Regions from separate parts of the Kitasatospora sp. NPDC097643 genome, predicted to be linked through region 2. Evidence: riboswitches for the same ligand, from Rfam matches in the RefSeq annotation. Region 2 holds a riboswitch; each other region holds the start of a gene.

Region 1 (10,375 bases), on a different contig from region 2:
GAAGGTGAGCACCGGCGAGGCGCCGAGCAGTCGGTGGGCGAGGGCCGGCACCACGATCATGGCCGCGAACAGCAGGCCGGACGGCAGGTAGCCCCAGCCCAGCGTGGCGGCGGTCAGATCGCCCACCGCCGTACCCAGGGCGAACGTCGCCATGACCGCCGTCCAGTAGAGGACCTCTCGGCGGCCACCGGACACCGACTCCACCGCCAGGGTGCCCTCCAACTGCCGCCAGAGGCCGAACACCACGGCCAGGGCCAGCGCGAAGGCGGCGGCGGAGACGGCGTACGGCACGCCCAGGGCGACGTGCGCGACGTCGGCGGCCATCGTCCCGAACACGCTGACCATCACCACCGCCGTCCAGTACACGGCCGGCACGTACCGGCGGGCGCGGGCCTGCGCCGCCAGCGCGACGGCCAGCAGCAGGCCGGCCGACGCGACCGCCGGAACCGGGCCCAGCACCCGGGCGAGGTAGTCGGAGGTGGTCTCGCCCATGCCGGTGGTGAGGATCTTGACGACCCAGAACACCGCCGTCACCTGCGGGACCTTGCTCCGGAACGGCCCGGCGGACCCGGCCTGGCCGCGATGGATCCCCTGCGGGGTGGTGGTGGCGCTCATGACGACGGTGTTCCCTTCCCCATCGCGCGGCTCAGCCGCCCAGCACGGTGTTGCCGGTGACGGTGCCGTTGGTGCCGTCCACCGTCACCAGGTGCCGGACACCGTCGGGGCCGACGACCACGGCCTGCCAGGCCCGGCCGCCGCCCTGCTCGGTGGCCGGGGAGAGCGACTCCACCTTGCCGCCGGACACCGCCGCCGCGGCCTTCGCCACCGCGTCGGCCGCGTCGGTGGACGGCAGCGGCGCCGGTGCCTGGCGGCCGGCGCCGCGCCCGCCCTCACCGTCGGCCCAGCCGCCGCGCTCGCCGTCACCGTCCGACCAGCCGCCGTGCCCGCCGTGGCCACCGGGCCCGCCGTGCTCGCCGTGCTCGCCGTGCTCGCCGCGGTGACCCTTGCCGCCGTGCTCGCCGCCGCCGTAACCGTGGTCGGCGGCCGCGGCCTCCCGGCGGTCGCCGTGCCGCTCGACCCCGTGGTGCACCGCCACCGCCGCGCCACCGGCCACCACGACCGCCGCCGCACCGGCCGCGACCCAGCGCACCGGGCGCCCGCGCAGCCACCGCCGCGCACCGCGCACCTTGCCGACGGACTCCGTCTCCGGCTGGTCCAGCGGCTGCTCGAACTCCATGGGCTCGCTCACTGCGCCCACCCCTGCTTCCCGAACCGGTCCGGGCCCCGTGCCCGGATCTTGCTGCGGGCCAGCATGTCGGGCCCTTGCTGAAGATCAGCTGAAGAGCTGAAGAGGCCTTCAGCTTCCGCCCGCGGCGACCTGCCACCCTGGAGGCATGCGCGTACTGGTAGTAGAGGACGAGCGCCGGCTGGCCCTGGCCCTGCAACACGGCCTGACCAGCGAGGGCTTCACCGTCGACGTGGTGCACGACGGCCTGTCCGGCCTCGCCCGGGCCACCGACCACGCCTACGACGTGATCGTCCTCGACATCATGCTGCCGGGCCTCAACGGCTACCGGGTCTGCTCCCGGCTGCGCGCCAGCGGCAGTGACGTCGGCATCCTCATGCTCACCGCCAAGGACGGCGAATGGGACGAGGCCGAGGCGCTGGACACCGGCGCCGACGACTACCTGTCCAAGCCCTTCTCCTTCGTCGTCCTGGTCGCCCGCCTCAACGCCCTCGCCCGTCGCATCGGCAGCCGGGCCCCGCGCCGCACCGTCCTGGGCGACCTCGTCGTCGACTCCGCCGCCCGCACCTGCACCCGCGCCGGCACCACCGTCCCGCTCACCCCCCGCGAGTTCGCGCTGCTGGACCACCTCGCCCGCCGGGCCGGCGAAGCCGTCTCGAAGCGGGAGATCCTCGACCAGGTCTGGGACAGCGGCCCCGACAGCGACCCCAACACCGTCGAGGTCCACATCAGCGCGCTGCGACGCAAGATCGACACCCCGTTCGGGCGCGCCGCGGTCCAGACCGTCCGCGGGGCCGGCTACCGGCTGGCGGCCGACGGTGGCTGAACCGACCCCTGAGCCGACTGGGCTCACCCCTGGACCGCCCCCTGGACCGACCCCGCCGCGCACCCTGCGCCGCCGGGCCCGAGCCGTCCTCCACCGGGCCACCCGGCACCCCCGGGTCGCCCCCCTGATCCACCGGCTCGCACCGCGCTCGGTCCGCTCCCGCACCACGCTCGCCGCCTGCGTCAGCGTCGCCGTCGTGCTCCTCGCCGCCTCCGCCGCCGTCCTGCTGCTGCTCCACGTCAACCTGGAACGCACCGTGGAGACCGGGGTCCGCGAGCAGGCCCGGGCGGTCGCCCGGCTCGCCGCCGACGGCCGCCTCACCCCACAGCTGCCCCTCGAGCACGGCACCGACTTCATCCAGGTCGTCGACGCCTCCGGGCGGGTCGTCGCCGCCAGCGGCAACCTCGCCGGCCAACCCCCGATCGCGCCCATCCGCACCGAGGACGGCCACAACACCTACAACGTGCACGCGCTCGGCGCCGAACACCACCAACGCGTCACCACCGTCACCGCCAGCACCCCCACCGGGCCGGTCACCATCCACGTCGGCGCCTCGCTCCGCACCGCCGACGCCGCCCAGGGCCTCACCACCGCGGCCCTCGCCGCCCTCAGCGGGCTCCTGCTGCTCACCACGGCCGTCCTCACCTGGCGCGCCACCGGGCGGGCGCTGCGCCCCGTCGAGGCGATCCGCGCCGAGGTGGCCGCCATCGGCGACCGCGACCTCGCCCGGCGCGTCCCCGAACCCCGCAGCGACGACGAGATCGCCCGCCTCGCCCACACCATGAACGCCATGCTCGAACGCCTCGAAGCCGCCGGCACCCGCCAGCGCCGCTTCATCGCCGACGCCTCGCACGAACTGCGCAGCCCGCTGACCGTCCTGCGCACCCAACTGGAGGTCGCCCTGGCCGTCCCCGACCCGGACGTCCGCACCGACCTCGTCGCCGGCGCCCTCCAGGACACCGAGCGCCTCCAGGCCCTCGCCACCGACCTCCTGCTGCTCGCCCGCCTCGACGCCACCGGCCAGGACCGCCCCGGCCGGCAGCAGGTCGACCTCGCCGAACTCGTCGACACCACCGTCCGCGCCCGGGGCCCGCAGCCGCACCCCGCCACCTTGCGGGTGGCGCCCGGCATCGTCGTCCCCGGCAACCCCCAGTGGCTCGGCCGGCTCCTGACCAACCTGCTCGACAACGCCCAACGCCACGCCCGCCACGACGTCACCGTCCGGCTGCACCGGGACGACGCCACCGGCGAGGCCGTCCTCGACATCTGCAACGACGGCCCGCGCATCCCCCCGGCCGATCGCGAGCGGATCTTCGAACGGTTCACCCGCCTCGACGACGCCCGCAGCCGCGACGACGGCGGCACCGGCCTCGGCCTGCCCATCGCCCGCGACATCGCCACCATTCACGGCGGCACCCTCACCGTCCTCGACCCGCCCGGCCCCACCACCTTCCGGACCCGGCTCCCGATCAGCACCGGACCGTGACGGCGGGGACGGCGCCGCGCCGCCCGGCGGGTCGGGGGGGTGGCACCGGCTGGACTCCAGGCCGTCGGCGTTCCAACCGAACCGGGACGGCACCGCGCCGCCCGGCAGGTCACTGCGGGGCCGGGCGCTGCGGGGTCTCGGCGGCGGAGAGCCGCAGCTGGCGCAGCTGCTCGGGGGTGGGGCACCAGCTGGATTCCAGGCCGTCGGCGTTCCAGTCGGCGAGCCGGGCGCCGGCCTCGTAGGCGCTCTGGAGGAAGGCAAGCAGCGTGGTCGCCGGGGCGTCGGCCGTGCGGACGGTCTCGTACGGCAGGACGGCCAGCAGGCCGGCGCCGGACTCCGTCCAGGTGCCGGCGGCCAGCGGCTGGTCGCCCAGCCCGGCGGGGGCCGGGGCGGTGTAGGAGTAGTAGGCGGCGTCGCCGAGCTTGTCGTCGCCGGGCCAGAACCCGAACGAGATGACCTCGTGGGTGTACGCCTCCCGGGTGACGTGGTCGGCGTCCAGCAGCGGTGCCGGGCGGCCCGAGAAGCGGGTGACGGCGAGGTCGAGGCTGTGCCAGAAGAGGTGCACCGGGCTGGTCTTTCCGTTGAACCAGCCGTTGAACTCCTCGAACACCGCATCCGACCAGTCGAGGATCCGGCCGAAGCGCCGGACGGCGTCCCGGTCCCAGGAGGCGTGCTCCCGGTCCAGCGGGAACGGCGTGGTCATCGGCACCCCGTACGGCTCCTCCCTGATCGCGACGTCCACGCCCAGTCCGCCCAGCGCCTGGTGGAGGCCTGCGTCGAAGTCGGCCACGGCGAGCCCGTCGCCGAGCCCGAACGACGCCGTCCGGCCGTCGGCGGTCCGGACGACCACGGCGTGGTCGACGAGGTCGAGGGTGATCTCGAACGTCGTGTCCCGGTGGTGCAGCCGCCGCGTGGTGAGGCCGCGGACGTCGACGTACAGCGGTACGTTCCACCAGTGGTTGCGCGGCGCGGTCGTCGCCAGCCGGATCTTGCCGAGGATCTGGCAGTACAGGTGCAGGGTGTCCTTGGTGGGCCGCCAGGCGGCCAGCGGCAGCTCCGGCAGGCTCACCTCCGGCGGGGTCGTGTCCGGCCGGGTCGTGTCCGGCCGGGTCATGACGACGCGATCCGGAACGCGACGCCGTCCAGGTAGCACCAGCTCCAGTCCTCCCCCGGTTCGGCGGACCGGGCGATCGGGTGGTCCACGGTTCGGGCGTGGGCGGAGGCGTGGCGGTTGGGCGAGCTGTCGCAGCAGCCGATGCGGCCGCAGGACTGGCACATCCGCAGGTGGACCCAGGTGCCGCCGATGGCGAGGCAGTCCTCGCAGCCGTCGATCACGTCGGGTAGCCGGGTCAGCTCGATGCGGTCGGTGTGCGTGCAGATGACATCCATCCTCGATGTCACCTCCTCGGGCGTGGCGGTGGGCGTCCCTTCCAGTGTTCTCCCGGTCGGCTCTCTTCGCTCCGGCCCGGACCGCCCGGTCCCCTGTGCACGGCCTCGACGGTCCGCGCCCCGGGCTCGGAACCGGGGCACCGGGGCGCGGACGTCAGTGCGACGCGGAGGTCAGGGGGAGGTCAACGGCCTTGGAGGGACTTGACGTTGTCGCCGAAGGTCCAGCCCTTGGAGCCGTCCCAGTTGATCGACCACGTCATCAGCCCCTTCAGCGAGCCGCCGAACGCGTGCCACGACTGGCCGACCGGGCCCGGCTCCAGGTACCCGCCGCCCGCGCCGGGCTGGGCCGGGAGGCCGGGCACCTGCTTGTCGTAGGGCACCTTGACGGTGGTGCCCTGGATGGTGAGGCCGTTGTTCAGGCAGGTGGTCTGCACGGTGAAGCCCTGCACGGTGCCGGCCTGGTAGGAGTCGCCGGAGCAGCCGTACATGCTGCCGTTGTAGTACTGCATGTTCAGCCACCACAGTTGCCCGTTGTCGGCGTACTTCTTGATGATCGGCAGGTAGGCGCCCCAGATCGACCCGTAGGTGACGCTTCCGCCGGTCACGTACGCGGTTTCGGGGGCCATCGTCAGACCGAAGCCCGCGGGCATCTTCGCCAGGACGCCGTCGATGATGCGGATCAGGTTGGCCTGGGAGGCGGACAGCGTGTTGATGTCGCCGCTCCCGGACAGGCCGGTCTCGATGTCGATGTCGATCCCGTCGAAGTTGTACTTCTTGAGGATCGGGACGACGGTCGCCACGAACCGGTCGGCGACGGTGCTGGAGCTCAGGTCGATGCCGGCGGTGGCACCGCCGATCGACATCAGGATTGTCGCCCCGGCCGCCTTGGCCTGGCACATCTCGGCGGGGGTCGCGACCTTGACGTTGGCGTCCATGCCGTCCTGCCACTGGACGGTGCCGTCCGAGAGGATCACCGGGAAGGCGGCGTTGATGACGTTGTAGCCGTGCGCCGCGATCCGGCTGTCCGTGACGGGGACCCAGCCCATGCCGGGGTGTACGCCGTTCGCGGCGCCGTCCCAGTTCTCCCAGTACCCCTGGAGGACCTTGCCCGAGGGCTTGGGCTTCGTGGGGCAGGTGTCACCCGGCGGAGCCGTGGTCGGCGGGACGGTGGTGGGCGGGACGGTGGTCGGCGGCACGGTGGTCGGCGGCACGGTCGTGGGCGGAGCGGTGGTCGGCGGTGCGGTCGTCGGCGTGGGGCTGCTGCCGCCGGGGCCGGTGAGCGAGACGTCGTCCGCGTAGTACGTGGGCTGCCCGTACCACCCGTGCAGGTAGACGGTCACCGAGGTGGTGTTCGGCCCGGTGGTGAAGCCGACGCTGAGCTGGCCGTACGACGAGTTGTTCGGCGTCCAGGTGGACGGGGCGCCGGTGAGGCCGGTGCCGGTGGCGCCCAGGTAGACGTAGCTGCCCTGGACGTAGGCGCTCAGCGTGTACGCGGAGTTGGGCTGCACGCTGACGGTCTGGGTGCACTGGGCGTCGTCCTGGCCGCTCGGCGTGGCCTGGAGTGCGGAAGCGCCGGAGTGGACCGGGCTGCTGACGGTCGTTCCGGAGCCGTTGGAGCAGCTCCAGCTGGAGAGTCCGTTCTCGAATCCGGGGTTGGCCACCAGGTTGGTGGTGGCCGCCCCGGCCGCCCCCGCCGTGACGGAGCCGGCCACGGTGAGGCCGGCCCCGACGACGGCGGCGGCGCTCACCCCGGCGAGGAGTTGTCGCAGGACGGTCGGTCGGTGCTCGGCGCGGCTGGTCCGGTTCACCTGCGACGCACGCGACAGGCGTGGCGTACGCGGCCTCCGATGGAACATGCTTGCTCCCTTCCCGCCGGGCGTCATGGACATGACCGATGCGTGGGGGTGTGACGCCCGGCTCTGGGTGAGGTGGGGACATGTGGGGCTGTGCCGGACCGGATCGTAGGAGGGGTGGCAGGGCCCGTCAATAGGTCTGGACCAATTGCGAGGGAGCGCGGGCCCGGGCGTCGCCGTCCGAGCGGCTCAGGGGCGGCGGAGGGCCTCGGTGAGGAGGGTGGCCGCCTCGACCACGGCCTTGGAGAGGTGGGCGCCGGCATGGCGGGTGAGGCGCTCGATCGGGCCGGAGACGGAGACGGCGGCCACCACCCGGTTCGCCGGACCGCGGACCGGCGCGGAGACGGAGATGACGCCGGGCTCGCGTTCACCCGCGGACTGGGCCCAGCCCCGGCGCCGGACGCCGCTGAGGGCGGTCGCGGTGAAGTGCGCGCCCTGGAGACCGCGGTGGAGGCGCTCGGGCTCCTCCCAGGCGAGCAGGACCTGCGCGGCCGAGCCGGCCTTCATCGGGAGGGTGACCCCGACCGGGACGGTGTCGCGCAGGCCGGAGAGCCGCTCGGCGGCGGCCACGCAGATGCGGACCTCGCCCTGTCGGCGATAGAGCTGGGCGCTCTCGCCGGTGACGTCGCGCAGCTGGGTGAGGACCGGGCCGGCGGCGGCCAGCAGGCGGTCCTCGCCGGCGGCCGCCGAGAGCTCGGTGAGCCGGGGGCCGAGGACGAACCGGCCCTGGAGGTCCCGGCCGACCAGCCGATGGTGTTCCAGGGCGACGGCGAGCCGGTGGGCGGTGGGCCGTGCCAGGCCGGTGGCGGCGACGAGTCCGCCCAGGCTGGTGGGCCCGGCCTCCAGGGTGCCGAGGATCGAGGTGACCTTGTCGAGCACGCCGACGCCGCTCGTGTTCTCCATGGATGGGTACTCCAGTCTCGAACCCCGTGAGCGGCAGGTGGGTCCTGCTCACGGGGGCTCCCCGCGGGGAGCGGGGGGTGGTCAGCGAGGACGGGCCGGAGAAGTCGGCCGATTGCCTGCGCCGGGCACGAGACGGGTACGCGGAAGGGCCGGGGCGGGAAGCGCCCGGGCGAAGGACAGCACAGAGAGCACCGTGTCTCCTCATCTTTCCCGCGCCACGTTGGCGACAGGCCGGAGTTGGCACTGATCCCGGGCGGCGCGGCGCGTACTTCGGACGCCGAGTCGACCGGGGAGTTGCCGGGGCTTCGTAGGGCCGGTCCCTCCACCCCTCTGGATGATTCGCGAGGAACCATACAAGATTCCGCGGCCGCCCCGTCAAATGACCGGTCACATTACGTCGCGATGACCGATGCCGGTCGCGGTGCCGCCCGCCTACCGTCGACGACGTAACCGACACACCAGAAATGAGCACCCGCTTGCTGTTCCGCCGCACCACCGCATCCGACCTCGACCGCGTCATCGCCGTGACGGTCGACGAACCCGTCGGCTGGATCCCCGCCGACCGCTACCTCGACGAGCTGAAGGAGGGCATGTACCGACCCGAGTGGACCTGGATCGCCGAGGACGGCGGCCGGATCGTGGCCCGCGCCCTGTGGTGGGGCCAGGCGTCCAGCGCACACCCGGTCGCGCTGGACTGCCTGCACGTCGACCCGACGGTCGCCGACCGTACGGCGGTCGCCGCCGAGCTGCTCACCGCAGGCCTGCGGGCCTTCACCGCGCAGGGCGCCGCCAAGCTCCCGCTGTACAACGTGACACTGCCGAACGGCTGGCGCGAGGACCGGGCCGTCGTCGACGCCCTGACCTGGCGGCAGGACGCCGCGCTGACGGCCGGGCTCACCGACCGGGTGGAACGGCTCCGCCTGGAGTGGACCCCCGACGCCGGGCTGCCGGCCTCCAGCGGCCGCCTCACCTTCACCGAGGGCACCGACGACGAATTCCTCGACGTCTTCCGGCGGATCGCGGTGGGCAGCCTGGACGGCGAGACCCGCCGGAACGTGGCGACCATGGGCGCCGAGGCGGCCGCCCGCGAGGAGGTGGACTTCTACCTCGGCTGCCCGGGCGAGCGCTCGTGGTGGCGCCTGGCCCGCACGCCGGACGGGCGGGTCGCCGGGCTGGCCCTGCCCTCGGCGACGCCGTACAACCGCAACGTCGGCTACCTCGGCGTCGTCCCCGAGCTGCGCGGACAGGGGTACGTCGACGACATCCTGGCCGAGATCACCCGGGTCCAGGTGGCGGCGGGCGCCGAGCTGATCACGGCCACCACGGACACCGACAACGCCCCGATGGCCGCCGCCTTCGCCCGGGCCGGCTACCGGACCGCCCAGACCCGGATGATCTACTCGGTGCCGGAGGCCGCGGACGCCTGAGCCCGCGGGCGCGGACGCGGCGCAGGGGCCGGCCTCATGAGGCCAGCAGGGCGGCGAGTTCGGTGCGGGAGCTGACGCCCAGTTTGGGGAACGCGCGGTAGAGGTGGTGCCCGACCGTACGGGGGCTCAGGAAGAGCTGCGCGGCGATCTCCCGGTTGCTCGCACCGGCCGCCGCCAGCCGCACGACCTCGCGTTCCTGCGGGCTCAGCAGACTGATCGGACCGTCCCGACGGACCGTCAACCCCGCCTCCCCGCCCGCCGCGGCCAGCTCCGCCCGGGCGCGCCCGGCCCAGGGCCCGGCGTCGAGCCGCTCGAAGGCCTCCAGCGCGGCCCGCAGGTGCTCCCGGGCGTCGAGCCGGCGCCGCAGCCGGCGCAGCCACTCCCCGTAGAGCAGCGCGGTGCGGGCCCGGTCGTACCCGCTGCCGCCCTCGTGCAGGGCCAGCGCCGCGACGAAGTGCTCCTCGGCCGCATCGTCGGGGCCGGTCAGCGCCCGGCAGCGGTGGGCCAGGGCGGCGAGGGCGGGCTGCCCCAGGGCGGCGGCCCACTCGCCGAGCAGCCGGGTCGGCTCCGCCGCCCGCTCCGGGCGGCCGGCCCGCCCCGCCGCCTCGACGAGGTCCGGCAGCAGCGGCAGGCAGAACAGTGGGTGGGCCGCCGCGCGGCGCGCCGACTCCAGGGATTCCAGCGCCGACTCCGCCCGGCCGAGGCCGAGTTCGAGCAGGCCCAGGGCCCATTCGGCGTCCGCGGCGGCCCGGCCCACCCCGCGCGGTCGGGCGTACCCGAGGGCTTCGCCGGCCCGGGCCCGGGCCTGCTCCTGCTGCCCTCGCACGGCGGCCGGCATCGCCAGGGCGGCGCGCAGGTGGGCCGCCCGGTGGTCCAGGTCGTGCTCCTCGGCGAGCCGGAGTCCCTCGGCGGCGTGCGCGGACGCCTCGTCATGGCGGCCGAGCGCCAGTTCCGCCCGGGCGAGCAGGTGCAGCGTGGTGGGCAGCCAGCCGCTGACGCCCTGGTCGCGGCAGTGGGCGACCGCGCGCACGGCCGCCTCCCGCGCGGCCGCGTGGTCGCCGGTCAGCTGGTGGTAGATCCCGGCCATCAGCCGGTCCATCACCCCGCTCGCCGGGTCGCCGTCGCCCCCGGCCGCGGCTGCGCCGCCCGCCACGAGCGCGCGCAGCGCGTCGAGCGCGCCCGGCACGTCCCCGCCGAACAGCCGGGCCGGGACGGCCAGGACCGGCCGGTCCGGGGCGCGGGCGG
Region 2 (10,375 bases):
GGACGGCCCTGCGGCTCGGCCCGGACCAGACGCCGGATCAGCTCGTCCGCGGTCTCGCCGGTCCGGCTGAACCGTACCCGGACCCCGCGCGGCGGCGCCATGATCACCGGTACGTCCAGGTCCTGGCCGTCGAACACACAGGTGACCTCCGCCTGCGTGCGCTGGGCCAGCATCGCCAGCCCGCCCAGCAGCCGGATCCGCTGCTGCTCCAGCGGCAGCGTCGGATAGCCGGTCTTGGTCACGTTGTAGCCGTCCACCACCAGGTGCACCTGCGGGATCGCCAGCAGCTGGTCCAGCAGCGCCGGATCGTCCTCGGCCAGCCCGCGCCGGGCCACGTCGTTCGGCGAGGCCGCCCCCGGCACCACCGCCTCCACCAGGTCCGCCGGGCGGATCTGCGACACCGGCAGCGCCAGCTCCCGTTGCAGGCCCTGCGCCGACTGCAACACCGTGTCCAGCAGCAGCCGCAACCGCATGTCCTCGACGCTGCGCCCCTCGCGGGCCGACCGCCGGCCCTGCTCGGCGGCGTTCTCCAGCTCGGAGACGCGGTGCCGCAGCCGCCGCGCCTCGCCCTCGGCCGCGCTGCGTTCGGCGGCCGCCTGCGCCTTCGCGGCCTCCAGCTCCCCGGTCAGCCGACGGGTCTCGGCCTGCGCCCGGCGGGTGTCGCTCTCCAGCGAGCGCACCTTCTTCCGCAGCGATTCGGCCTCCCGGCGGACGTCCTCGGACTCGGTCCGCTGCCGGTCCAGGTCGGCCCGCGCCGTGGCCCGGACCTCGGCCAGTTCGGCCTGGAGCTTCTCCACCAGCCGGGCGGCCTCCGCGGCGGCGCCCTCGGCACCGGCCCGCTCGGCCTCCTCCCCGGCCTCCGCGACCAGCCGGCTCCAACCCGCCGACCGCACCAGGTAGGCGGCGGCCGCGACGTCCATCGGATCGGCGGCGCCGGGAACACTGCCCGACTCCAGCGCCTTCACCAGGTCCGGCTGACCCAGCCGCAGCCGCTCCGCTATCCGCACCCGGAAGGCCGGCTCGGACTCCAGCGCCGCGGCCAGCGCGGTCGCCGCGTACTTGGCCCGCCGGGCCGGGGTGAACTTGGCGTACTGACGCAGGCTCTGCGGCAGCTCGCCCGGCGGCAGCCCGCCGAGCGCGTCCGCCGCCAGACCGACGACCCGTCGGCGCACTCCCTCAGGCAGCGGCCGGTCCAGCCGCTCGACCACGTGCTCGACACCGGGCTCGGACGGCACGCCCTCGGCGGCGGTCTCCACCGGCTCGACAGCCGACGCCGGCGCATCCGCAGCGGACTGCCGCCCCTGCGGGTCGGCGGGCTCCTTCGCTGCGTCCACCACGTCCTCGGCTCCGATCCTGGTCCATCGGGGCGCGGCCCGCGGCCGCCGTCCCTGTCGTCACGCTCCGTGCGTCTTGTCTGTATTGTCCCGTGCGGTGGACGGCCACGCCGCGCACCGTCCACCGCACCGGCGGAACATCAACCCTGCTCGGCGGGGGCCTCCACGCCCTCGGCGCCCGGACGGGCCACCAGCTCGACCTGGTCCACCGCGTTGCACCAGCGGCAGCGCACCGACTCGATCGTCTCGCTGAGCACCTCGGTCTCCTCGACCTTGGAGTCGCCGGCCAGGTCGAAGTGCAGGAACTCGGTCACCCGCGCGGAGCGGGTCACGTCGAACCGGGTGAGGTTGCCGCACAGCGTGCAGCGCCAGCGCGTCTCGGCGGTCAGGGCGGGGACGGTCATCGGGGGTCCTCTCGGGTGGTCCCTGCGTGGGCTAGGCGCTCCCCCCGGAGCCCCGGCGTCGGCGGCGGGAGGCGGGAATGCCCGCCCCAAGCCTATTGCCTGGGGCAACCATCAGGACCACCGGTTGTTCGGAACGTGACGGTTGGGCCACCTGCCGTACAGCGCGGTGTCACACGCCCGGGCCGGAGGGATGCTTGGGCCCATGGCACTCGCGGCCCCCGGCCACACCGACGAGCGGGACGGTCGCCCGGCCGCGACCGCCCCGGCGGTCACCTACACCCTGATCGCGGTCAACACCCTGGTCTTCCTGCTCGGCCCGGCCGCCGGGCTCAACCCGCTGTACGGCAGCGGCCGGTCCCGGGTCTGCGCGGAACAGCGGTACGAGCAGCGCTGGGGCGCCGTCCCCGCCGAACTCCTGGCCGGCCACCCGCTCACCGCCGAACAGCTCGCCGAGGCCCCCGACCCCGTCCCCGGCTGCCCGGCCGCCCCGACCCCCGGCAAGCACCCGGCGCTGTCCGTCCTCAGCGGGCTCTTCCTGCACGCCGGCTGGCTGCACCTGCTGGGCAACCTGCTGTTCCTGCACGTCTTCGGCCCCACGGTCGAACAGCGGCTGGGCCGAGCCCGGTTCGTCCTCTTCTACCTGGCCGCCGGCAGCCTGGCCTCGTACGGCTTCGCCCTCGCCGAGGCGCACACCCCGGACTCCACCCGGGTGCTGATCGGCGCCTCCGGCGCGATCTCCGCCGTCCTCGGCGCCTACCTGCGCTTCCACCCACGCTCCCGGGTGACCACGCTCGTCCCGCTGCTGCTCTTCCTGCCGCTGCGCTTCCCGGCCTGGCTGGTGCTCGGCCTCTGGTTCGCCCTCCAGTGGTGGTCGGTCCACTCGGCGGGCCCGGGGGTGGCGTACCTGGTGCACGTGATCGGCTTCGTGGCGGGCTTCCTCTACGCCTGCACGGCGGTCAGCCGCCCCCCGAGACGACCCGGCTGACGACCGATACCCTGGCGCCACCCCACAAAGGAGCCCGAACAGTGATCACCGCCATCGTCCTGATCAAGACCAGTGTCGACCGCATTCCGGAGATCGCCGAGGCCATCGCGGCCATCGAGGGCGTCAGCGAGGTGTACTCGGTGACCGGCGGCTACGACCTGGTGGCGATGGTCCGGGTGCGCCGCCACGACGACCTGGCCGAGGTCATCCCGGGCTGGCTGAACAAGGTCCCGGGCGTGGCCCACACCGAGACCCAGATCGCCTTCCGCACCTACTCCCAGCACGACCTGGAGGCCGCGTTCGCCCTCGGCCTGGACGAGTAGGGGTCAGCCCTCCCGGCGCCCCCTGTCGATCTGCACAGTCGCGACGCAACGGCCGCCCTCGTTGCGGTAGTTCCACGCCGCGCCGTCCGTGACCAGCTCGCGGACGGCGGTCAGGAAGCGGTCGACGTGCTCGTCCGGCGTGCCCGCGCCGAAGCTCACCCGGATGGCGTTGAGGCTGCGCTCCCCCGGCAGCGACGGCTCCGGCGCCCCGCACTCGGAAGGCGCCGCGTCCTCGTCCCCCAGCAGGGTCCGCACCAGCGGGTGCGCGCAGAACAGCCCGTCCCGCACGCCGATGCCGTACTCGGCGGACAGCGCGGCCGAGAAGTGCGAGCTGTTCCAGCCCCGGACGACGAAGGACAGCACGCCCACCCGGGCCACGCTGTGAATGTCACCAGTGGCGCCGAACAGGTTCAGCACCCGGACCTCCGGGATCTCCGCCAGCCCCGCCGTCAGCCGGTCCACCAGCTGCCGCTCCCGCGCCTCCAGCGCGTCGAAGCCCGCCTCGGTCAGCGCCCGGCAGGCCGAGGCGATCGCGTACGCGCCGATGACGTTCGGCGAACCGGCCTCGTGCCGGGCCGGGCCGGTGTGCCACTGGACGGCCACCGAGCCGTCGGTCTCCCGGGCGACCGTCCGGGTCGCCCCGCCGCCGGCCAGGTACGGCTCGGCCGCGTCCAGCCAGTCCGCCCGGCCGGCCAGCACCCCGGCGCCGAACGGCGCGTACAGCTTGTGGCCGGAGAAGGCGATCCAGTCGACGTCCAGCGCGCGCACCGAGACCCGGTGGTGCGGAGCGAGCTGGGCGGCGTCCAGCACCACCCGGGCGCCGTGCCGGTGCGCCGTCTCGGTCAGCTCGGCGACCGGCCACAGCTCACCGGTGACGTTGGAGGCGCCGGTGACGCAGAGCAGCTTGGGGCCCTCGGGCGCCCCGGCCAGCGCGGCGTCCAGCGCGGCGACGGCCTCGGCCCGCGAGCGCGGCGCCCGCAGGTAGTGGACGTCCAGCCCGGCGTGCGCCCAGGGCAGCAGCGAGGCGTGGTGCTCGGTCTCGAAGGCGAACACCCGGGTGCCGGCCGGCACGGCGCCCGCCAGCAGGTTGAGCGAGTCGGTGGTGGCCCGGGTGAAGACCACCTGGTCGCCCTCGCGCAGGTCGAGGAACTCGGCGACGGTGCGGCGGCTCTGCTCGAACAGGTCGGTGGAGAGCTGCGAGAGGTACCCGGCGCCGCGGTGCACGCTGCCGTAGTACGGGGCGTAGGCGGCGACGTCGTCCCAGACCCGCTGGAGCGCCGGGGAGCTGGCCGCGTAGTCGAGCGCCGCGTAGCCGACCTTCTCGCCGTTGACGAGCGGCACCTGGACGTCCCGGCCGAGCACAGCCAGCGGGGCGCAGATTTCGGTGGCAAGAGAAGACATGAGGATGCACTCCTTCGGAGGTCGAGGGACCCCGGGAGTGCTGGATCTCGGGCGTCCGCGCTTGCCGCGCGGACGGATTGCCGCGTGACCCGGTCCTCACCCAGGGCACCCCGCCACGGACGGAGGGTTGCCGGACAGCAAGCTGGGGCTTGACGCTGTCACTCATGACCTGGACAGGACTCTAGGTCGCGTCCGCCGGGTGGTCAAACACGGTTCCACCATCCGGACAGCCGAAGGGGGCCTGCCGGGAGGATCCCGACAGGCCCCCAACTCCCGCTTCACGCCCGGCTGGTGGCCTCCGACCAGCGGCGCAGCACGTCCTGCGCCTCGCCGGAGTCGATGGCCTCCGCCGCCCGGGCCATGCCCGCCGCGAGCTGCTCGGCGAGCGGCGCGTCGGTCAGGTCGAGGGCGACCAGCGCCGCCGCCGTGTTCAGCAGGACGGCGTCCCGCACCGGCCCGCGCTCCCCGGCCAGCATCCGGCGCGCGACCTCGGCGTTGTACGAGGCGTCCGCCCCGCGCAGCGTCTCGATGCCGACCAGCTCGACGCCGACGTCCCGCGGGTCGAAGGAGGTCTCGGTGACGATGCCGTCCCGCACGATCCACACCCGCGAGGTGGTGGTGATGGTCAGCTCGTCGAGGCCGTCGTCCCCCCGGAACACCAGTGCGGTCGCGCCGCGCCGGGCGAGCACCCCGGCGATCAGCCCGGCCAGCCGGGTGTCGAAGCAGCCGATCGCGTGCGAGGTGACCCTCGCCGGGTTGGTCAGCGGGCCGAGGATGTTGAACGCGGTCGGCACCCCGAGGTCGCGCCGGGCGGTGGCGGCGTGCCGCATCGAGGGGTGGAACTTCGCCGCGAAGCAGAAGGTGAGGCCGACCTCCTCGGCCACCTCGGCGACCCGCCGGGCGGAGAGGTCCAGCGCGACGCCGAGCTTCTCCAGCACGTCCGAGGAGCCGCTCGCCGAGGAGGCCGCCCGGTTGCCGTGCTTGACCACCTTGGCGCCGGCCGCCGCCGCGACGATCGCCGACATGGTGGAGATGTTGACGGTCTTGGCCCGGTCGCCACCGGTCCCGACGATGTCCACCGCCGGGCCGGGGATGTCCAGCGGCTCGGCGTGCGCGTACATCGCGTCCACCAGACCGCTGATCTCGTCGACCGTCTCGCCCTTGGCCCGCAGCGCCACCATGAACCCGGCCACCTGGACCGGGGAGGCCTCGCCGCTCATGATCCGGTCCATCGCCCACGCGGTGGCCGAGCGGTCGAGGTCCTCCCCCTTCAACAGTGCCGCCAGGATGTCCGGCCAGGTGCGGACCACCTGCGCGGGGTCGGTACCACCGTTCGCAGGGTTCACGTTCACCATGGCTGACTCCAGCTGTTGTCGGTTCCCCACTCCGGGGGACGTCCGTACGGATGGAGTCAGCCTATCGAGCGGTGGGGTCCCTCCGGCGCTGTCTTCTCTAGTACTGAGACGGCCCTGCTCAGCGGCTGGCCGGAGCCCGCTTCGCCAGCCGCGCCCGCAGCAGGGTGGCCACCGCCTCGGCCAGCGCCACCGGGTCCACGGGGTGGGAGATCGCCGCGTCGGCCCGGCTCCAGGCGGCCAGCCAGGAGTCCTGCGGCCGGCCGATCAGCACCAGCACCGGCGGGCAGCCGTAGATCTCGTCCTTGAGCTGGCGCCCGAGCCCGAGCCCACCGGCCGGAACCGCCTCGCCGTCCAGGACACAGAGGTCGACCCCGCCCTTCTCCAGCGCCTTCAGCACCGCCGGGGTGGTCGCGCACTCCAGGTAGGACAGTTCCGGAAGATCCTCAGCGGGCCGCCGGCCGAGCGCCGTCAGCACCTGCTCGCGGGTGTTGCGGTCATCGCTGTAGACGAGGACGGTGAGCGTCTCGTCGGTCGTGTACGCCATGGACCCTGCTCCCTCAAGTGTGATCCGGACCACGTTCGCCTGATCCGGATGCTACTCCCGATCACCCCCCGTCGAGTCCCCCTCGGACACGTTCCTCCTCAAGCCGCCGCGCCCACGGCTCACCCGCCCGGAGGACGGCCCGTCACCCGGACCCGCGCGGTCCACCCGTACGGCCGACAGGGCGCTCGTCCCCCTACCTCCGGGGGCTGCGCCGACCGTGCAACGACACGCTGGGCAACGGGGTCGCAGGCCCCTCCGAGGAACCGTCAGAAAAGGGACACGCCGCTGCTCAGACCCCGTCCGGACACCCCGTCGACCCCCAAGCGGGCATACCGCACGCACCGGACACTCCGAGGGACACCCCCCGGCGTGAAGACGGAATAAGGGACCGACATAATGTCCGTCGTGGCGACAGCAACAGCAGTAGAAACCGGGCACGCGCACGGATCGGTCAACCGGCCGAACATGGTCAGCGTCGGAACCATCGTCTGGCTCAGTTCCGAGTTGATGTTCTTCGCGGCCCTCTTCGCGATGTACTTCACGCTCCGCTCCGTCAAGGGGCCGGAGTTCTGGACCGAGAAGGCGCACGCCCTCAACGTGCCCTTCTCCTCGGTCAACACCACGATCCTGGTGCTCTCCTCCCTCACCTGCCAGCTCGGTGTGTTCGCCGCCGAGCGCGGGGACGTGAAGAAGCTCCGCTCGTGGTTCGTCGTGACCTTCATCATGGGCGCGATCTTCATCGGCGGCCAGATCTTCGAGTACACCGAGCTGGTCAAGAAGGACGGCCTCTCGCTGTCCTCCGACCCGTACGGCACGGTGTTCTACCTGACCACCGGCTTCCACGGTCTGCACGTGACGGGTGGTCTGATCGCCTTCCTGCTGGTCCTGGGACGGACGTACGCAGCCAAGCGCTTCACGCACGAGCAGGCCACCGCCGCCATCGTGGTGTCGTACTACTGGCACTTCGTCGACGTCGTGTGGATCGGCCTGTTCGCGACCATCTACCTGATCAAGTAACCAGCTGATCAGGTCGCTGGCCACCGGCTGCGGCCCCCGCCCTCACCGGCGACGGGCCGCTTCTGCCGGTGCCGACGCTCCCACCGACCGACCGCGCGCGCAGCCCTAGACAGGCAGCCTCGTGCCGGCCAGACCGGCCGCCGGGTGCACCCACCAGTCGACCAGATCCTGACACCGGGGTTATTCCGTGAAAAAGCTCTCCGCACGACGGCGCCACCCATTGGCGGCGCTGGTCGTCCTACTTCTCGCCCTGGCGGCAACCGGGGGGCTGTACGCCGCGTTCGCGCCCGCCGACAAGGCGCAGGCCGACGTCGCCGCGCAGTCGCTCGCGATCGATGAGGGCAAGAAGCTCTTCGCCGTGGGCTGCTCCTCCTGCCACGGCCTGAACGGCCAGGGCAGCAGCGACGGTCCGAGCCTGGTCGGCGTGGGCTCCGCCTCCGTCGACTTCCAGGTCGGCACCGGCCGCATGCCCGCGCAGCAGCCGGGCGCCCAGGTCCCGCGCAAGAAGAACATCTACTCGCAGGCGGAGATCGACCAGCTCGCCGCCTTCGTGGCCTCGCTCGGCCCCGGCCCGGTGACGCCGACCAAGGAGCAGTACACCTCGACCAACCCCGAGGACATCTCCAAGGGTGGCGAGCTGTTCCGCACCAACTGCGCCCAGTGCCACAACTTCGCCGGCCAGGGCGGTGCCCTGACCAAGGGCAAGTACGCCCCGTCGCTGGAGGGCGTGGACGCCAAGCACATCTACGAGGCCATGCAGACCGGCCCGCAGAACATGCCGTCGTTCCCGGACACCACCATGCCCGAGGAGCAGAAGAAGCAGATCGTGGCCTTCGTCCGCCACACCACCTCCGATGAGCCCAACCCCGGTGGTCTCACGCTCGGCAGCCTCGGTCCGGTGACCGAGGGTCTGTTCGGCTGGATCTTCGGTCTCGGCACGCTCATCGCGGTCGCGATCTGGGTCGCCGCCCACACCACCAAGGCCAAGAAGTCATGAGCCACGACATGTCAGAAGAGAAGCTTCCGGAGCCCCACGGCTCCCACGGCGAGGTGGCCGACCACGGCAACCCGTTCGCCGACCCGGGCCTGCCGGCCCACGAACCCCGTCGCACCGACATCGACGAGCGGGCCGCCAAGCGTGCGGAGCGCCAGGTCTCGCTGATGTTCGTGATCTCGATGATCGCCACCATCGGCTTCATCGCCTCGTACGTGGGCATCGACCCGGACAAGATCGTCTACATCTTCCCGCTCGGTCACGTCAGCGCGCTGAACTTCGCCCTCGGTCTGACCCTGGGCGTCGCGCTGTTCATGATCGGCGCGGGCGCGGTCCACTGGGCCCGCACCCTGATGTCGGACGTCGAGCTGCCGGCCGAGCGTCACCCGATCGAGGCCGACGACGAGGTCCGCGCGGACGTCATCAACCAGTTCAAGACGGGTGCCGCCGAGTCCGGCTTCGGTCGTCGCAAGATGATCCGCAACACCCTGATCGGTTCGATGGCGCTGGTCCCGCTCTCCGGCGTGGTCCTGCTCCGCGACCTGGGCCCGCTGCCCGAGAAGAAGCTCCAGGAGACCGGCTGGAAGGCGGCGACCCCGGTCAAGCCGCTCCAGCTCCTCAACATGAACACCGGCCAGCCGATGAAGGCCGAGGACGTCGTCATCGGCTCGCTGACCTTCGCCATGCCGGAGGACCTGAGCACCCACGACGAGGACTTCCAGCAGCGGATCGCCAAGGACGCCCTGATGCTGGTGCGCATCGCGCCGGAGGACATCAAGGACGAGGAGTCCAAGGAGAAGGGTTTCGAGGGCATCCTCGCCTACTCCAAGATCTGCACCCACGTCGGCTGCCCGATCAGCCTCTACGAGCAGCAGACCCACCACGCGCTCTGCCCCTGCCACCAGTCGACGTTCGACCTGGCGGACGGTGCGCGCGTCATCTTCGGCCCGGCCGGTCACCCGCTGCCGCAGCTGAAGATCACCACTGACGAGAAGGGCTTCCTGGTCGCCAAGGGCGACTTCGACGAGCCCGTCGGCCCGAGCTTCTGGGAGCGTGCTCGATGAGTAGCGCGAGCAGCACCACCTCCGGTGCCGCCAAGCCGGCCAGCACGCGCGCCAAGCCCGCCAACAAGTGGGAGGCCGCTGCCGACTGGACGGACGGCCGGCTGGGGATCTACTCCCTCGCCAAGGCCAACCTGCGCAAGATCTTCCCGGACCACTGGTCCTTCATGCTGGGCGAGATCTGCCTCTACAGCTTCATCATCATCATCCTGACCGGCGTCTACCTGACGCTGTTCTTCAAGCCCAGCATGGGCGAGGTCATCTACAACGGCTCGTACGTGCCGCTCAAGGGCATCTCGATGTCCGAGGCGTACGCGTCGACGCTGGACATCAGCTTCGAGGTCCGCGGCGGTCTGCTGATCCGTCAGATCCACCACTGGGCCGCCCTGGTCTTCGTGGCCGCGATGCTCGTGCACATGATGCGCGTGTTCTTCACCGGCGCGTTCCGCAAGCCGCGTGAGGTCAACTGGGTCTTCGGCTTCCTGCTGCTGGTCCTGGGCATGTTCGACGGCTTCTTCGGCTACTCGCTGCCGGACGACCTGCTGTCGGGCACCGGTATCCGCTTCATGGAAGGCGCGATCCTCGCCGTCCCGCTGGTCGGCACCTACATGCAGATGTTCCTGTACGGGGGCGAGTTCCCCGGCCACGACATCATTCCGCGGTTCTTCACCATCCACGTGCTGCTGGTCCCCGGCATCATGCTCGGCCTGCTGGTCGCGCACCTGATCCTGGTCTTCTACCACAAGCACACCCAGTGGGCGGGCCCGGGCAAGACCGAGAAGAACGTCGTCGGCATGCCGCTGATGCCGGTCTACATGGCCAAGGCCGGTGGCTTCTTCTTCCTGGTGTTCGGTCTGATCGCCGCCATCTCGGCGATCGCCTCGATCAACCCGATCTGGGCCTACGGCCCGTACCGCCCCGACCAGGTGTCCACCGACGCCCAGCCGGACTGGTACA
Region 3 (10,375 bases), on a different contig from region 2:
GGCGGCCTTCGCGGCGGTGGAGAAGCTGCGCGGCGAGGGCCTGGCGGGGCTGCTGGTGTGCAGCGGGGCGATGGGGGACGCGCCGGTGCGCGAACTCGCCGACCGGGCCGACCTGGTGGTCGCGGGCCCGGCCGGCGTGGTGGAGCTGCTCGGCGCGTTGGGGGCGGAGCTCGGCGTGCGCTGAGGCCGGGGGAGGAGCTCAGAGCGCGTTGAGCTGGTCGAGGAACCACTGTTGCGGGGGGAGCGCGGTGGCCGCGGCGGCGAGGCGCTTGGTGCGGTCGGCGCGCTCCTCGGCGCTCATGGTGAGGGCGGCGTGCAGCGCTTCGGCGGTGGCGATGACGTCGTACGGGTTGACGCTCAGCGCGTCCTCGCCGAGTTCGGCGTGGGCGCCCGCCTCGCGGGAGAGGACCAGGGCGCAGCCGTGGTCGGAGACCACCGGCACCTCCTTGGCGACCAGGTTCATGCCGTCCCGGATCGGGTTGACCAGGGCCACGTCGGCGAGCCGGTAGGCGGCCAGGGAGCGCGCGAAGTCGTCCTCGACGTGCAGGATCAGCGGCTGCCAGGTCGGGGTGGAGTACTCGGCGTTGATGTCCTCGGCGAGCTGCTGGACCTGGGCGGTGTAGGCGCGGTACTCGGCCAGGTCGGTGCGGGAGGGGTAGGCGAAGGCGATGTGCACCACCCGGTCGTGCCACTCGGGGCGGGTGTGCAGCAGGTGCCGGTACGCCAGCAGCCCGCGGACGATGTTCTTGCTCAGCTCGGTGCGGTCGACCCGGACGATGGTGCGGCGCTCGCCGACGGCGGCGCGCAGGGCGGCGAGGCGCTGGTCCACGTCGGGGCGGTGGGCGCGTTCGCGCAGGAACTCGGCGTCGGCGCCGAGGGCGTGCACGCCGAGCTGGGTGGTGCGGCCGGCGTGCGTGACGGTCATGGCGGCGCGGTCCACCTCGGCGCCCAGCAGCTCGGCGCAGCAGTCGGCGAAGGCGAGGGCCCAGCGACGGGTGAGGAAGCCGGCCCGGTCGGCGCCGAGGATGCCGGTGAGGACGGCCTCGCCGACGTCGTCCGGCAGCAGCCGGTAGTACTCCGGCGGGGCCCACGGGGTGTGCGAGAAGTGGCCGATCCGCAGGTCGGGCCGGGCCGCGCGGAGCAGGGCCGGGGTGAGCGACAGGTGGTAGTCCTGGACCAGGACGGCGGCACCGGGGGCGGCCTCGGCGGCGAGGGCGTCGGCGAAGGCGGTGTTGTAGGCGCGGTAGGCGCTCCACTCGGCGCGGAAGTCGGCGTCGAAGGCGGGGGCGGTGGGGGTCGCGTACAGCAGGTGGTGGACGAACCAGAGGGTGGAGTTGGCGACGCCGTTGTAGGCGCGGGCGAAGGTCTGTGGATCTATGTCCAGCATCCGGACGGCCTGTCCGCCGACCTCGTGCCCGGCGAGGTCGAGGCGGCCGTCGGGGGCCTCTCTGGCGGCCCGGCGGTCGGCGTCGCCGAGGGCCGCGCAGACCCAGACCGCGTCGGGGTCCTCGATGGCGGAGAGGCCGGAGACCAGGCCTCCGCCGCCGCGGCGGAGGGTCAGCGTGCCGTCGTCGGCGGTGCTGAACGACACCGGTCCCCGGTTGGAGGCCACCAGGACGGGTGCGGTGCCGGTCGCACTCGAACGTTCGGTCGTGAGATCGCCCATGGATGGTACGTTGCCGGGCCCCCGGCGTGGCAAACCCCTCCGGCGGGGCTTCAGTGCCGGGTCGCGTACTCGGGGACGGTGTGCATCGGGGGGCGTTCCAGGGCGGTCACCGGGTGGGTGTGGGCGGTGAACTCCCTGGTCCGCGGGTCGCGGGTGAACTGGGTCAGCAGCGGGTGGACCAGGTCGGCGGAGGCCTTCAGCCGGTGGGTGCGGTCGAGGCGTTCCAGGGCCGTGCGGTAGATGGTGGCGGCCATCCGGCCGAGGGCCTGGCCGTCCTGGTGCCGGTGGTGCCGGACACCGACGTCCACCTGGGCCAGCGCGTCCAGCCCGGCGATCTCCAACGCGTCGACCAGCAGGCCGAGTTCGACGCCGTAGCCGGTGGGGAAGGGCAGCCGTTCGAGCAGGGTGCGGCGGGCCGCGTACTCGCCGCCGAGCGGCTGGACGAAACCGGCGAGTTCCGGCCAGTGCAGGTTGAGCAGGGGGCGGGCGACCAGCTCGGTGACCCGGCCGCCGCCGGCCGGGTCGACGGCGACGTCGCCCGCGGCGGAGCCGCCCATCGATACTTCCAGGGGCCGGTCGTACATGGCCTTGACCAGCTGGATGTCCGGTTCGGTGAGCAGCGGGCCGAGGATGCCGGAGACGAAGTCGGGGTCGAACTCGCGCAGGTCGGCGTCGACGAAGCAGACGATGTCGCCGTGGGTCACCAGCAGCGAGCGCCAGAGCACCTCGCCCTTGCCGGGGGCGGCGGGCAGCCGGGGCAGGATGGCGTCGCGGTGCTCCACCCGGGCGCCGGCCTCGGCGGCGACGGCGGCGGTGGCGTCGACCGAGCCGGAGTCGACCACCACGAGCTCGTCGACCAGCGGGAGGCGCTCCATCAGCTCCCGGCGGATGGTGCGGACGATGTCGCCGACGGTGGCCTCCTCGTCCAGCGCGGGGAGGACCACGCTGACGGTGTGGCCGGTGCGGCGCTTGGCCTCCAGCAGGGTGCGCACCGGCCGGTCTGCCGCACTCCACGAGCGGCGGCGCAGCCAGGACGCCGCCTGCGGGAGGAGTGCGGGGGTCGGTTCGGCGGGCACGGGAGTCTCCTCGGCGGGATCGGGTGGGACGCGCCATCTCGCGTGGCGGACGGTCCCTTTCAGGGTTGGCGCCTTCGGATACAGTCTTCGTACAGCGGCCGGACCTTCGCACGCCGGGGTCGCCGCTGAGCACCACCACAACTTCACAAGCTCATCCAGAGGGACTGAGGGAACGGCCCGTTGACGTCCCGGCAACCTTCTCGCGCGGCTGTCGTCGACAGGCCCCGGCGGGACAGGTGCCAATTCCGGCCTGTGGCGCGGCTTGCGCCACGGGGAAGATGAGGAGAAAGGCCTCCGCCATCATGGCTCTCGACACCGTCGCACCCGCATCCGTTGACCTCGGCCCCGCAGCCGCGCTGTCCTGTCGGGAGTGCGGCACCCGCTTCCCGCTCGGTCCGAGCTTCGCCTGTCTGGAGTGCTTCGGCCCGCTGGAGATCGCGTACGAGTTCGGCAGCGAGGCCGCCGAGGAGCTGCGTAAGCGGATCGAGTCCGGTCCGACCTCGATCTGGCGCTACGCGCCGCTGCTGCCCGTGCCGGCCGACGTCGCCTCGAAGCCGAACCTGAACCCCGGCTGGACCCCGCTGGTCAAGGCGGACAACCTGGGCCGCGAGCTCGGCTTCACCGCGCAGCTGCACATCAAGGACGACTCGGGCAACCCCACGCACTCGTTCAAGGACCGCGTGGTGGCCTGCGCCATCGAGGCCGCCCGGGCCTTCGGCTACACCACGCTGTCCTGCTCCTCCACCGGCAACCTGGCCGGTGCGGTGGGGGCGGCGGCGGCCCGGGCCGGGTTCCGCTCGTGCGTGTTCATCCCGCACGACCTGGAGCAGGGCAAGGTCGTCATGGCCGGGGTGTACGGCGGCGAGTTGGTCGGCATCGAGGGCAACTACGACGACGTGAACCGCTTCTGCTCGGAGCTGATCGGCGACCCGGCGGGCGAGGGCTGGGGCTTCGTCAACGTCAACCTGCGCCCGTACTACGGCGAGGGCTCGAAGACGCTGGCGTACGAGATCTGCGAGCAGCTCGGCTGGCGGCTGCCGGAGCAGATCGTCATCCCGATCGCCTCGGGCTCGCAGCTGACCAAGATCGACAAGGGCTTGCAGGAGCTGATCAAGCTCGGTCTGGTCGAGGACCGGCCGTACAAGGTCTTCGGCGCCCAGGCGGCCGGCTGCTCGCCGGTGTCGGCGGCGTTCAAGGCCGGCCAGGACGTGATCCGCCCGGTCAAGCCGGACACCATCGCCAAGTCGCTGGCGATCGGCAACCCGGCGGACGGCCCGTACGTGCTGGACATCGCCCGCCGGACCGGCGGCGCGGTCGAGGACGTCACGGACGAGGAGGTCGTGGCGGCGATCCGGCTGCTGGCCCGGACCGAGGGCATCTTCGCCGAGACCGCGGGCGGGGTGACCGTCGGCGTGCTGAAGAAGCTGGTCGAGACCGGGCAGCTGGACCCGGCCAAGGAGACCGTCGCGATCAACACCGGCGACGGCCTGAAGACCCTGGACGCCGTCTCCGACGCGGGGATGACCGCCGTCATCCGCCCGACGCTGGCGTCCTTCCGCGACGCCGGCCTCGCGTCCGCCTGAACCCCTCCCCGACCCGCAGGTCCCACCCCCGCACGGCCGCACCCGCTAGGAGAGCCATGAGCGCCAACGTCCGCATCCCCACCATCCTGCGCACCTACACCGGCGGTGCCGCCGAGGTCGCCGCCGAGGGCGCCACCCTGGGCGAGGTCATCGCCGACCTGGAGAAGAACCACGCGGGGATCTCCGCGCGCATCCTGGACGACACCGGCAAGCTGCGCCGCTTCGTCAACGTCTACGTGAACGACGACGACGTGCGCTTCGCCGAGGGCCTGGCGACCGAGATCGGCGACGGCGCCAGCGTCTCGATCATCCCGGCGGTGGCCGGCGGCTGCTGAGCCGCGCCTGCCGAACCGCGCCCGCCGAGCCGCGGCGCGGTGATGTCGACGGCCGCACCGCAGCCGCTCACGTGGACGGAATTCCGCACTCCGTACACGTGGGCGGCTGTCCGCATTCCAGCCGCATTAGGGCTGGAATATTTGCGGGTCAAGTCGGAGTAGAGTGTGGCTCGGACGGGAACGGGGCTTCTCCTCGCCCCTCGCCCGCGAATCGCCCGACGGTCGTCCGGCCGGTGAGACCAGCCCGGCCAGGGCCGGGAAACATGTCAGGCAGATGTCAGAATTCCTGCGGGGATTTGGGTAATTCGTCCGCTATGTCCGGCGTGGAATGCCGAATTTCTCCTGGTTCCGCCCGGCCTGTCCCTTGCTGTGGCGCCGGAATTCCCCGTGGCTGGCCCTGTTGCAGAGGGCGTCGATCCGGATACATTCAGCGGCGGTCGACGTAATCACCCGCTCACCGGATGCCGTCCGGTGGCCCGGCGGAGGATTGCGGCGTGCACGGCTGCGCTCAGGGGGGGTTCCCCGGGCCGGCCTTCAAACCAGACCCGGGCCCGCGACCTGCGGGCGCGTGAAGGGCCAGCACAGCACTAGGGGAGTTCGGAATGGCTCAGGGCACCGTCAAGTGGTTCAACGCGGAGAAGGGCTACGGCTTCATCGCGGTCGACGGTGGTGCGGACGTCTTCGTCCACTACAGCGCGATCCAGATGGACGGCTACCGCACCCTCGAAGAGGGCCAGCGGGTCGAGTTCGAGATCTCCCAGGGACAGAAGGGCCCGCAGGCGGACATGGTCCGCGCCGCGGGCTGACCCCTTCCGCCCCCAGGAGCTCGGCGCGGCCCTACGGCTGGTGACCACTTCGCTTCTCGTCGGGCCCGTGCGACACGCGTCGTACGGGCCCGTCGGCGTTTCCGGGCGGCCCCAGCGGCGGCCCCAGCGGCGGCTCGCGGGTTGGCGATTGGGCTTGCACTCGACCACCCGGAGTGCTAATCATTGGCGTTAGCACTCACAGCGTGAGAGTGACAGCGGACCGGGTCGGTGAGGCCCCCGGGAGCGGTAGGGGAATGGACCCCCGCACACCAGGGCCGTCCGTCGCGGGCACCCCTTGGTCCGAGCAGTCGACCGTGTCCCGGAGGACCACTTCAGATGGCCAAGATCATCGCCTTTGATGAGGAAGCTCGCCGCGGCCTTGAGCGTGGCATGAACCAGCTCGCCGACGCAGTGAAGGTCACGCTCGGCCCCAAGGGTCGCAACGTCGTGCTGGAGAAGAAGTGGGGCGCCCCCACCATCACCAACGACGGTGTCTCCATCGCCAAGGAGATCGAGCTCGAGGACCCGTACGAGAAGATCGGTGCGGAGCTCGTCAAGGAGGTCGCCAAGAAGACGGACGACGTCGCGGGTGACGGCACCACCACCGCCACCGTGCTCGCCCAGGCCCTGGTTCGCGAGGGTCTGCGCAACGTCGCCGCCGGCGCCAACCCGATGGCCCTGAAGCGCGGCATCGAGAAGGCCGTCGCCGCCGTCTCCGACCAGCTGCTGGCCCAGGCCAAGGACGTGGAGACCAAGGAGCAGATCGCCTCCACCGCCTCCATCTCCGCCGCTGACACCCAGATCGGCGAGCTGATCGCCGAGGCCATGGACAAGGTCGGCAAGGAAGGCGTCATCACCGTCGAGGAGAGCAACACCTTCGGTCTGGAGCTCGAGCTCACCGAGGGCATGCGCTTCGACAAGGGCTACATCTCCGCCTACTTCGCGACCGACCTGGAGCGCATGGAGGCGACGTTCGAGGACCCGTACATCCTCATCGCCAACTCCAAGATCGGCTCGGTCAAGGACCTGCTGCCGCTGCTGGAGAAGGTCATGCAGAGCGGCAAGCCGCTCGTCATCATCGCCGAGGACGTCGAGGGCGAGGCCCTGTCGACCCTGGTCGTGAACAAGATCCGCGGCACCTTCAAGTCCGTCGCCGTCAAGGCCCCGGGCTTCGGCGACCGCCGCAAGGCCATGCTCGGCGACATCGCCATCCTCACCGGTGGCACCGTGATCTCCGAGGAGGTCGGCCTCAAGCTGGAGAACGCCGGCATCGACCTGCTGGGCACCGCCCGCAAGGTGGTCATCACCAAGGACGAGACCACCATCGTCGACGGTGGCGGTGACAGCGAGCAGGTCGCCGGCCGCGTGAACCAGATCCGTGCCGAGATCGAGAACAGCGACTCGGACTACGACCGCGAGAAGCTCCAGGAGCGCCTCGCCAAGCTGGCCGGCGGCGTGGCCGTCATCAAGGCCGGCGCGGCCACCGAGGTGGAGCTCAAGGAGCGCAAGCACCGCATCGAGGACGCCGTCCGCAACGCCAAGGCCGCCGTCGAGGAGGGCATCGTCGCCGGTGGTGGCGTCGCGCTGCTCCAGGCCGGTGTCGCCTTCGACAAGCTGGAGCTGGAGGGCGACGAGGCCACCGGTGCCAACATCGTCCGCGTGGCGCTGGAGGCCCCGATCAAGCAGATCGCGACCAACGCCGGCCTCGAGGGTGGCGTCGTGGTGGAGAAGGTGCGCAACCTCCCCGCCGGTCACGGCCTGAACGCCGCCACCAACGAGTACGTCGACCTGGTCGCCGAGGGCATCATCGACCCGGCCAAGGTCACCCGCTCCGCGCTGCAGAACGCCGCCTCCATCGCGGCGCTGTTCCTCACCACCGAGGCCGTCATCGCCGACAAGCCGGAGAAGGCCGCCGCGGCCGCCGGCGGCGGCATGCCGGGCGGTGACATGGACTTCTGATCCTGATCGCATTCGATCGGATCGGTTGATTCCGGATCGTGTGGGCGGTCCCCTTCGGGGGGCCGCCCACACGGCGTTTCCCGGGTACGAGCGGAGAATGGACGGATGGCTTCCGACGACATCGAGACCGACATCGAGACCGCCCTGCACAACGCGCGGGCGCTGATCCTGGCCGACCTCACCACGCGGGACGTGGCGGACGCCGCCGTCGTCTCGCTGGTGGAGAACGCGGTCACACACCGCCGGTGGTGGCTGGAGCAGTGGCCGGACGGCACCGAGTACGTGCTCGGGCTGGTCGCCCAGGACGTCCAGGACGCGCTGCTGGAGGCGTACGGGCGCTGGCCGCTGTGCGCCGACTGTGCGGCCGACGGGGACCCGCACGCGCTCAGCGTGGAGCCGGAGCTCGGGCCCGAGCCGCACTGGGTGTGCGGCAAGCAGGGCGTGGTGGTCGCGCCGGTGGGGCAACTCGTCTAGGGCGTGTCTTTCGGATCACGCCGGGCGGTCGCCGCCGGGGCACGCACCTCGACGGCTTCTCGTCAGTCGCCGATGCTCCGCATGGACTCCCTCCTCGGCGCCGCCGATGCACGCACCCCAACGACGCCCGCTGGTCCGACGTGATCCGAAAGACACGCCCTAGCCGGCCAGGGGGTTGGGCCCGGCGGGCGTCAGGGGGTCGGGCCCGGCGGGCGCCAGCGAGTCGAGTTCGGCGGCGAGGTTGCGGCGGGCGGCGGCCGTGAAGCGGGCGTCGGCGGTGGGGGTGCGGTAGAGCGCGGGGAGCGCGAGCAGCTGCCGCAGGACACGGGCCCGGCCCGCCCGGAAGTCCGGCTCCGGGACGAAGGCGTACTCCGCGCGGACGGCGGCCGCGTACGCCGCGTACGCCTCGGGGGTGCCGCCGAGCACGGCGAGGTCCGCGTCGCAGAGCACCTCGCCGTCGCGGTCGCCCGCCCCGGGGCGGTGGGTGACGGTGAGCAGCACCAGGCGTTCGACCTCGGCCACCCGGGCGGCGGGCAGGCCGGCGGCGGTCAGCGCACGGACCGCCAGGGCGGCGCTGCGCTCCTCGTTCTCCGAGCGGTCGGGCCGGTAGACGGCGTCGTGGAACCAGGCCGCGAGCCGGACGGCGTCCGGATCGTCGGCGTGTCCGGCGAGGTCGTCCACGTGCCGCAGGGCCGCGTGCAGGTGGGCGGTGGTGTGGTAGCGGCGCTGCGGCTCCGACCAGCGGCGCAGCAGCTCCCGCCCGTACGGCTCGGGGTCGGTGGTGGCGGCGCAGCGGTGCAGCAGGGCGGTCCAGTCGGCGAGCAGGGCGTCGGTCGGGTCCTCGGTGGTGGGCATGGGAGACATTCTGTCGGGCCGAGTGCTGGACCTATAGGTAGATCAACGATATATGTAGTCACATGACAGAACGCTCCATGCAGGAGCCCACGCTGCTTCTGCTCACCGCGCTCGCCGATGCCCCGCGGCACGGCTACGCGCTCATCCAGGAGATCGCCGCGATCTCCGGTGGCCGGGTCAAGATGCGCACCGGCACGCTCTACGGCGCCCTCGACCGACTGTTGGGCCAGGGCCTGATCGAGGTCACCGCCGAGGAGATCGTGGACGGCCGGGCCCGGCGCACCTACGCGCTGACCGACGTCGGACGCGGCGCGCTGGCCACCGAGGCGGAGCGGCTGCGGGCCGTCGCCACCGAGGCCGAACGCCGGCTCGCCGTGGTCCGGTCGATGGTGCGGGGAAAGGCAGGACCGCAGGGGCGGTCCACGACAGGGGGGAGTTTCGCATGACCACGCCGACGATCGGGGAGCCTTCGGCCGCGCTGCGCGCGGTGCTCCAGCTCTACCCGGCCCGCTACCGCCGGGAGCGGGGCGAGGAGATGGCCGCGGTGTTCGCCGACACCACCGCGGAGGCGGGCCGGTCCGCCCTCGCCCGGGAGGTGTTCGACCTAGCCGCGTACGGGCTGCGGGTGCGGCTCGGGCTGACCGGCGGCTCGGTGCCGGGGCGGGTGCTGGCGCTGGCCGCGCCGATGGTCGCCGGGGCGCTGGCCGGTTCGGGGCTGGTGCCGTGGGTGAGCGATCCGGACCACGCCTCCTGGCGGCTCACCTGGGACCACTCGTACACCACGTACGCCCTGACCATCGCGCCGCCGGTGCTCGCGCTGCTGCTCGGGATGGCAGCCCTGCTGGGGCGCTGGACGGCGGTGCGGGTGGTCGCGGTGCTCCAGGCGGCCTTCGGACTGTCCGTCCTGGCGCAGGCGTTCACGGGCCCGGCGTTCTTCGACTGGTGGTGGGCGGGCTACGTCGGTTCGGCCACCCTGCCGTCCGCGCTCTCCGCGGTGCTGCTGCTCGCGGCGCCGACCGATCTGTTGCCGCGGCCCGGCTGGCGCACCCGCGGGCTGGTGTTGGCCTCGGTGGTCGGCGGTGGGCTGCTGGTGGCGCTCCAGCGGTGGGACGACACCAGCTTCCCGCTGGACGTCCAGTGGTTCGCGGTGCTGCTGCTGGCGCCGCTGCTGCTGACCTTCACCGCGTTGCGCGGGCGGGTGGCGCCGGCCGCCGTGGGGGTCGCGGTGCTGTCGCTGACGACGTTCGCCAGCCTGTTCAACATCTGGCGGGAGGCGCGCGGGCTGTCGCAGCTGCTGCCGGTGGCGCTGCCGGTCCTGGTGCTCCTGGTGCTGGCCGCGATGGGCATGCAGCGGATCGGCCGCGGTGGCGGCGAGGGCGGCGACACCGGGGCGGGCCGCAGCGTGGCGTGACCGGCCCGGTGGGCTGGGGCTGGGGCGGTCTCGCCGGGGCCGGGGCGGTCTCGCCGGGGACCTGCGGATGTGGCAGGCTGTCCGGCATGTCTAGACCAATTTTCGAAGTCATCGCGCTGACCCCCCAGGACGCCCGGGCCGCCGAGTCGGGCGGCGCCGACCGGCTCGAACTGGTCACCGACATGGCCGCGGACGGGCTCACCCCGTCCG

The links. Region 2 has a riboswitch for S-adenosylmethionine ahead of ABTY15_RS15515 (aminotransferase class V-fold PLP-dependent enzyme). Riboswitches for the same ligand answer to the same signal wherever they lie in the genome.
Region 1: it holds a riboswitch for S-adenosylmethionine, as region 2 does, so the genes downstream of both, ABTY15_RS23650 (IclR family transcriptional regulator) here and ABTY15_RS15515 (aminotransferase class V-fold PLP-dependent enzyme) in region 2, are expected to answer to the same signal.
Region 3: it holds a riboswitch for S-adenosylmethionine, as region 2 does, so the genes downstream of both, thrC (threonine synthase) here and ABTY15_RS15515 (aminotransferase class V-fold PLP-dependent enzyme) in region 2, are expected to answer to the same signal.

Annotation. Positions count from the first base shown of each region.
Region 1 is NZ_JBEOSA010000038.1:54,199-64,573, reverse strand. It holds gene ABTY15_RS23690 (COG4705 family protein) at 1-615, opposite strand, end outside; gene ABTY15_RS23685 (hypothetical protein) at 647-1,249, opposite strand; gene ABTY15_RS23680 (response regulator transcription factor) at 1,395-2,072, shown strand; gene ABTY15_RS23675 (ATP-binding protein) at 2,065-3,558, shown strand; gene ABTY15_RS23670 (DUF5996 family protein) at 3,668-4,672, opposite strand; gene ABTY15_RS23665 (UBP-type zinc finger domain-containing protein) at 4,669-4,947, opposite strand; gene ABTY15_RS39820 (carbohydrate binding domain-containing protein) at 5,130-6,803, opposite strand; gene ABTY15_RS23650 (IclR family transcriptional regulator) at 6,990-7,703, opposite strand; SAM riboswitch class I at 7,902-8,044, opposite strand; gene ABTY15_RS23645 (GNAT family N-acetyltransferase) at 8,168-9,130, shown strand; gene ABTY15_RS23640 (ATP-binding protein) at 9,165-10,375, opposite strand, start outside.
Region 2 is NZ_JBEOSA010000020.1:41,249-51,623, forward strand. It holds gene ABTY15_RS15495 (NYN domain-containing protein) at 1-1,256, opposite strand, end outside; gene ABTY15_RS15500 (hypothetical protein) at 1,475-1,738, opposite strand; gene ABTY15_RS15505 (rhomboid family intramembrane serine protease) at 1,941-2,723, shown strand; gene ABTY15_RS15510 (Lrp/AsnC ligand binding domain-containing protein) at 2,765-3,046, shown strand; gene ABTY15_RS15515 (aminotransferase class V-fold PLP-dependent enzyme) at 3,050-4,447, opposite strand; SAM riboswitch class IV at 4,500-4,617, opposite strand; gene trpD (anthranilate phosphoribosyltransferase) at 4,726-5,802, opposite strand; gene ABTY15_RS15525 (response regulator) at 5,921-6,346, opposite strand; gene ctaE (aa3-type cytochrome oxidase subunit III) at 6,743-7,363, shown strand; gene qcrC (cytochrome bc1 complex diheme cytochrome c subunit) at 7,551-8,360, shown strand; gene qcrA (cytochrome bc1 complex Rieske iron-sulfur subunit) at 8,357-9,421, shown strand; gene qcrB (cytochrome bc1 complex cytochrome b subunit) at 9,418-10,375, shown strand, end outside.
Region 3 is NZ_JBEOSA010000013.1:82,695-93,069, reverse strand. It holds gene otsB (trehalose-phosphatase) at 1-184, shown strand, start outside; gene ABTY15_RS11875 (alpha,alpha-trehalose-phosphate synthase (UDP-forming)) at 200-1,666, opposite strand; gene ABTY15_RS11870 (glucosyl-3-phosphoglycerate synthase) at 1,717-2,742, opposite strand; SAM riboswitch class I at 2,891-3,027, shown strand; gene thrC (threonine synthase) at 3,045-4,325, shown strand; gene ABTY15_RS11860 (MoaD/ThiS family protein) at 4,382-4,660, shown strand; gene ABTY15_RS11855 (cold-shock protein) at 5,263-5,466, shown strand; gene groL (chaperonin GroEL) at 5,803-7,425, shown strand; gene ABTY15_RS11845 (DUF8819 family protein) at 7,531-7,899, shown strand; gene ABTY15_RS11840 (HD domain-containing protein) at 8,059-8,754, opposite strand; gene ABTY15_RS11835 (PadR family transcriptional regulator) at 8,817-9,200, shown strand; gene ABTY15_RS11830 (hypothetical protein) at 9,197-10,165, shown strand; gene ABTY15_RS11825 (copper homeostasis protein CutC) at 10,252-10,375, shown strand, end outside.